DNA from 3 places in the Pseudoalteromonas sp. MER144-MNA-CIBAN-0113 genome. Region 1 is predicted to be linked to each of the others. Evidence: predicted binding sites of a transcription regulator. Region 1 holds the regulator's gene; each other region holds the start of a gene.
What was found. The regulator sigma-54, encoded in region 1, starts transcription at its own class of promoters, with help from an activator protein. The targets are predictions, from matches to a motif close to GTTGGCACGNNNNTNGNNT.

Region 1 (2,272 bases):
TGCATCAGGCACTCCTGAATACGTATTAAACGATAAAACAGTACGCGATGTTTATTTGGGCGAGCAGTTCAAGCTCTAATATGTGTGTTATTCCACTAAGCATCTGCTAAGATTAATCATACTTAGGTCTGTTGACCTTTCAAGGTTGAATTTGCAGCAGTCTGTTTGGTATTTAGGCAAGGCAGAGCCTATGTGGTGTGGTATTCCCCATAAATAGGCGATAACGCAGCATCAATGCCAAACAGGCGCTGCCCTTCGGGTTCTGCCTAGGGACGATTTACTCTTTGTTGCCTACATGGATGTAGGTAAGGAGCGTGAGCAGGACGCGGAAGCTTTGCTCGGTTTTGACTTAGCCCACTAGGTTACAAACCTCGCGCCGCAATTAAACCGCCCCTAGTTTGAACAAATTTTAATCCGTAAAGGTCAACAGACCGTAATTTAAAAGGATTGTTAGAGATAAATGAGGCAATCATTACAGCTGCGCATGGGCCAGCAACTTACAATGACTCCACAGTTGCAACAAGCAATTCGCTTATTGCAACTCAGTACATTGGATCTCCAGCAAGAAATTCAAGAAGCGCTCGATAGCAACCCCTTGCTTGAAGTTGAAGAACACGATTACAGCGAAGACACTGCAGGTAAAAACGAACAAAAAGCCGATAACGATGACTTAACGCTAAGTGCCTCAGCTGACGATAAACCTAGCGAGTATGAGCAAGATAGCGGCGAAGCAATGACCAAAGACACCATTAGCGATGATATGGCTATGGATGTTACTTGGGATGAATATATGAGCGCTGCGCCTGCCTCTTCATCGGGCCCAATGCCAGAAGATGAATCTATTTATCAAGGCTCTTCGACTGAAACGCTGCATGAGTATTTAATGTGGCAACTTCAACTGACGCCGTTTAGTCCTACCGATGAAGCGATAGCTATTGCAATTGTAGAAGCTGTGGACGACTCAGGGATTCTAACCCTTGGCTGTGAAGAAATATTAGAAAGCTTTAACCAAGAAAACGACGGCGAAGATGAAGTTGAACTTGACGAAATAGAAGCGGTACTAAAGCGTATTCAACTATTTGATCCAGTGGGAATAGCCGCGCGTAGTTTACAAGAGTGCTTGTGTATTCAGCTAAATCAATTTGATAAAGACACACCTTTTTTAAACGAAACAAAAATGATCTTAACCGATCATATTGATTTACTTGCTGCACGTGACTATCGCACGTTGATGAAAAAAACAAAGCTTAAAGAAGATGAGCTTAAAGAAATCATGACGTTGATTCATACGCTCAGCCCAAAACCGGCAGACACTATTGTTAGAGAAGAGTCTGAATACGTTATTCCTGATGTGTCGGTTAAGAAAGTTAAAGGTCGTTGGGTAGTTGAATTAAACCCAGATAGCATGCCTAAGATCAGAGTAAATAGCCAATATGCAGCTATGTCGCGTACGGTTAAATCAAGTGGTGATAGCCAGTTTATTCGCTCGCACTTACAAGAGGCTAAATGGTTTATAAAAAGCTTAGAAAGTAGAAATGACACGCTACTTAAAGTAACCAACTGTATTGTGCAACAGCAACAGGCCTTTTTTGAACACGGTCCTGAGGCTATGAAGCCTATGGTGCTTAACGATGTGGCTGAAATGGTGGAAATGCATGAGTCGACTATATCGCGTGTTACTACGCAAAAATACATGCATACACCACGTGGCATTTTTGAGCTTAAATATTTCTTTTCAAGCCATGTAAGTACTGAAAATGGTGGCGAATGTTCATCAACAGCAATACGTGCATTAATTAAAAAATTAATCGCTGCAGAAAACTCAGCTAAACCATTGAGTGATAGTAAAATTGCAGATATATTGGCAGAGCAAGGAATTAAAGTAGCGAGGAGAACTATAGCAAAATATCGCGAATCTCTAGCTATTCCCCCGTCTAATCAACGTAAAAGTTTGATTTAAGGCGTACAACAAAGAGGAAAATGTTTATGCAACTGAATTTAACTGGTCGCCATGTAGATATTACCGACTCGCTTAGAGACTACGTAAATAGTAAATTTTCGAAGTTACAGAGGCACACTGATCACATAACGAATGTGCACGTTATTCTCGATGTAGAAAAACTAAACCAAAAAGCTGAAGCAACCGTTCATGTAAGTGGCGCTGAGATTTTTGCCTCTACTGAGCATCAAGATATGTATGCCGCTATAGACTCGCTCATTGACAAGCTAGATCGTCAAGTAATTAAACACAAAGAGAAACTTGCTCGACACT
Region 2 (2,272 bases), on a different contig from region 1:
GCGCTCGCAAGCGCGTATACCGACGCTGTTTCCAGCCAAGTTAAAATTATCGGATGATCGCCCTTCCTTTGAAGGCGTTATAAAAGATATTTCGTTAACGGGTGTTATGTTTGATATTAAAACAACCCAAGAAATCGACGACATTAAAGATATGCGTTGCATCGTAGTGTTTGATGAAGATACAAAGCACGAAGGGCAAATATGCAGTGTGAAAAAACATGCTAAGGGCATATATTGCGGAATTCGATTATTTGCCAGTGAAGAGCAAATGAAAGCCCTGATGGGGGATCACTTCATTGACCCTAATGCACTTGAAGTTGAAATTGTATAAGACCTGTTATCTTTCGACGCTGAACATTTTACAATTCTAAAATATCAACAAGCTCTAACATTTTCGCTCTTTTGCAACAAATAGCCATGTTTTGTTGTTATTTTTAAAAGCCATTTCAAATTTATTTTATAAATTCATTAAAAACAATTAGTTAAATATGTTTTTTATTCTAATTTTTTTGTTTATAACAAAATTAAACTCAACTCACCTTCCTTTTTGTTTATTTAATCCTCTTTTTTAGCGATTGCTCATCGACTGTGTGGGGTTTTCCTTAAACTCAACTCTTTGATTTTTATTGTTTTAATTTTATTGCCTTATCTACTGTTGCTAAAAAGCAACAAAATAACGAGTTAAATAGCGCCATTTTCAGCTAGTTGCTGGTTAATTTATTGAAAGTTATGGTTTTTATATTTTTGGCATCGAAGTTGTAATAGTCAGGCTGTATTGAACGAAACGTGATTTAAAGTAAAACACTTAATCGCATAAAACATAAACTTTGAAGGAAGATAGATTATGAAAAGCATTAATAAAACTTTAGCACTTATCGCATTAGCTTCTTCATCAGCCGCTTTTGCAGCAAGCGACTTTGACACGCTAGACGTTGACGGCAACGGCGCAATCAGTCAAAGCGAAGCATCGGTTGATGCAAAATTAATGAGCATGTTTTCAGAGCTTGATACTGACCAAAACGGTGAGTTATCAAAACAAGAGTTCTCTAAAGCATAACCCTAAGCTATTAAAGTTTTGGGAGTTAAAAGCTCCCTCATTATTTAAACGATTTTAAGGAATACTCATTATGAAAACATTACACAAAACATTTGCACTTATCGCTCTTGCTTCTTCATCAGCTGCCTTTGCAGCGAGCGGCTTCGACACACTAGATACCGACGGCAACGGTGCTATTAGCCAAAGCGAAGCATCGGTTGATGCAAAATTAATGAGCATGTTCTCAGAGCTTGATACTGACCAAAACGGTGAGCTATCAAAAGAAGAATTTTCGAAAGCATAAGACAAGGCTAAGTATATTCTGAGTTGCCAAAGACAACCTAAATAGGCAAGGAAGCCTATGAAAGAGAATAACAAGGACCGTGATAGCCAGACACAATTTTTTGATAGACCATTGCATTACATTTTGAAGGATTAAATTATGAAAACATTACATAAAACATTTGCACTTATCGCGCTAGCTTCTTCATCAGCTGCTTTTGCAGCAAGCGACTTTGACATGCTTGATACTGATGGTAACGGTGCTATTAGTCAAAGCGAAGCCGCTGTAAACGCTGATTTAACAGCCGCATTTACTGAGCTTGATACTGACGGTAATGGTGAGCTTTCTAAAGCTGAGTTTGCAAACTTTTAACTTTTGACTTTTTTCATTGCACAGGGATCTCAGAAAAGGATTTCCCTCTTATAGGAGACTTATTATGAAAGCATTAAACACAACACTTGCGATTTTAGTATTAGCGTCATCATCAGCAGCTTATGCAGCGGTAGATTTTGCCTCTTTTGATAGTAATGGCGACGGTGTAATTAGCCAGCAGGAAGCCGCCGCTAATAAACAACTAATGAACATTTTTGATGATTTAGATACCGACGGAAATGGTGAACTTTCTAAAGAAGAGTTTGCAAGAGTACAATAAGTATTAACCCATCATACTCCACTAAAGCCGCTTAATAGTCAGCGGCTTTTTTGTGCTTGTTAGAGGCTATATTTAAGTTGGAGAGAGAAGCTTCTTGGCTTACCATAACGATATTGGTTATAGAACCCAATTTGACTGTAATAATGCTTATCAAATAAGTTATCGATATTTAGACTAACAGATAACTGCTCATTCATTTGATAATTCGCCATTAGGCTTGCAATACCATAGCTAGGCTGGTTTACCTCAACAGCGCCATAAACAGGGTTTTTAACTTCGTCATAGCTATTGCTTTGCCAGC
Region 3 (2,272 bases), on a different contig from region 1:
CTGTGTTAACAACGAAAAGAAATCTTCTTGGGTTAACGCATCACTCTCTTCTTTTTTTGGCACTTGCTTATCTTGCCAACGTAAAGAGTCCATGTAGGATGAAGAAGTACTAATATCGTTACTCATGAGCTACCCTCAGTTACCGCTGACCTAACAGCAGTGTTTTACTTAACATTTGCTTAGCTGCATCAGCAACTTGAACATTTGTCTGATAAGAGCGAGAAGCAGAAATCATATTTGCCATCTCCTCCACAACATTCACGTTGGGTTTGTAAATATATCCATTTTCATCCGCACTCGGGTGATTTGGGTTATATTCGATTTGTAGTGGTTTATTACTTTCAACCACTCCTAACACTTTTACACCAACGGCAGAGCCCTGTGGGTTGCTTGCTGACGCTGACGCTTTTGTAAGCTCCGCAGCAAATACAGGTTGTCGCGCTCGGTACGTCTCATTTTGCGAAGAGCTAATTGTATTGGCGTTAGAGATATTACTTGCCGTGGTATTTAATCGCACGTTTTGCGCGCTCATACCTGAACCAGCAATATCAAACACATTATATAAACTCATAATTAGGCTCCTTGACTACCGAGGGCTTTTTTTAGGCCTTTAAATTTACCATTAAGAAACTGGACACTGGCCTGATACTCCATAGCATTCTGTGTATACAAGTTCCGTTCCACTTGTATATCAACAGAGTTGCCATCACCTGTATCTGTTTGATTTGGCGTACGAAATAGTTCATTACTACCTACACTACGGGTACCACCGGCAATGTGTTTTTCATTGGTTCTTACCATGGTATTGCCGCTTAGTTGGTTGGACTTTGCCGTTTTTAATGCTGAGGCAAAGTCGATATCTTTTGCTTTATAGCCGGGCGTATCAGCATTTGCGATATTAGTAGCGAGCATTTCTGCTCTTTGCGAACGGATCAACATCGCATGCGGATGCACGCCTAATGCTTTATCAAAACTGATAGCCATAACTACCTCCAAAAAATTGACTCAGTACCGATAAAGCAATAAATGAGCCAGCAGTGAAAATAGTGATGATAAAAACAAAAAACGACGCAATAGGCGTCGTTTAGAGGAGGGATAATATATTAATGAAGGTCATTTCTTTTGATAAATGATACCAGGGTTACAACGCACCATATCAAAGTCAGTACTTAAACCAGACATAGACTCCGACGCACCTAAAAATAAATACCCCTTAGGGTTAAGTGCTTGAGAGAATTGTGCAATTATTTTGGCTTTCACCTCAGGTGAAAAGTAAATTAAAACATTACGGCAAAATATAATATCGAACTTACCCATTAAAGCGTACGAATCGAGCAAATTTAAATGCCTAAAGCTCACTTGCTTTTTCAATGAATCAACCACTTGTGCCATACCATTGCCGCTGTCTTTAAAAAACTTTTTACGACGTTCAGCAGAGAGTCCGCGAGCCAATGCCAATGCATCATATTCAGCATGTTTACACATATCAAGCATGGTATTTGATATATCTGTACCAATTATTTGTGCACCCATTTTTAAAACACCAGGGCTGCTGGATTGAAACTCAGCAACCGACATCGCTATTGAGTAGGGTTCTTGTCCTGATGAGCTCGCCGCAGACCATATTTTTAATGGCCTATTTAACGTTTTAAACTCAGGGAATAATCTGGTTTTAAGTAACTCAAACGGATATTGATCTCTAAACCACAATGTCTCATTGGTTGTCATGGCATCAACAACGGCTGCGCGCAACTGGCGCTCATGCACACCGAGAGTTTTACTTACCAATTCAGACAACGATTCAACATTAAATCGAGACATTAATGGTGCCAAACGGCTCTTTACCAAATACTGCTTATTTTCACCTAAAACAATACCGCACTGTTGTTCTAAAAATAAGCGAAATTGATCGTATTCGTTTTGCTGCAAATCTTTATTAGTCAAATCAATAACACCTATGTTTATTAATCACGATGAACCCATTTATTAACGGCTGTTGCAAGCTCGTCTGGGTTAAATTTTGCAATAAAATCATCTGCTCCTACTTTTTCAATCATCGCTTGATTGAAAACACCACTCAATGATGTGTGTAAAATCACATGTAGTGGCGCAAGTTTAGGATTAGCTTTGATTTCTGCAGTCAGCGTGTAACCATCCATTTCTGGCATTTCTACATCAGAAATGAGTAGCCCTACTCGCTCTGTAATATCATTTACGCAATCGAGCTCTGCAATTTCTTTTAATCTTATTAAAGCTTCTTTACCATTTTTAG

Region 2: AAEY57_RS13190 (EF-hand domain-containing protein) is a predicted target of sigma-54. The motif match lies at 744-762, and genes of this name have one in related genera.
Region 3: flgB (flagellar basal body rod protein FlgB) is a predicted target of sigma-54. The motif match lies at 1,018-1,036, and genes of this name have one in related genera.

What each region holds. Positions count from the first base shown of each region.
Region 1 is NZ_JBEOOG010000037.1:19,787-22,058, forward strand. It holds gene lptB (LPS export ABC transporter ATP-binding protein) at 1-79, shown strand, start outside; gene AAEY57_RS11135 (RNA polymerase factor sigma-54) at 461-1,960, shown strand; gene hpf (ribosome hibernation promoting factor) at 1,987-2,272, shown strand, end outside.
Region 2 is NZ_JBEOOG010000051.1:10,140-12,411, forward strand. It holds gene AAEY57_RS13185 (flagellar brake domain-containing protein) at 1-331, shown strand, start outside; gene AAEY57_RS13190 (EF-hand domain-containing protein) at 845-1,057, shown strand; gene AAEY57_RS13195 (EF-hand domain-containing protein) at 1,128-1,340, shown strand; gene AAEY57_RS13200 (EF-hand domain-containing protein) at 1,479-1,691, shown strand; gene AAEY57_RS13205 (EF-hand domain-containing protein) at 1,756-1,971, shown strand; gene AAEY57_RS13210 (TonB-dependent siderophore receptor) at 2,031-2,272, opposite strand, start outside.
Region 3 is NZ_JBEOOG010000066.1:2,419-4,690, reverse strand. It holds gene AAEY57_RS14995 (flagellar hook assembly protein FlgD) at 1-126, opposite strand, end outside; gene flgC (flagellar basal body rod protein FlgC) at 140-571, opposite strand; gene flgB (flagellar basal body rod protein FlgB) at 574-984, opposite strand; gene AAEY57_RS14980 (CheR family methyltransferase) at 1,114-1,944, opposite strand; gene AAEY57_RS14975 (chemotaxis protein) at 1,965-2,272, opposite strand, start outside.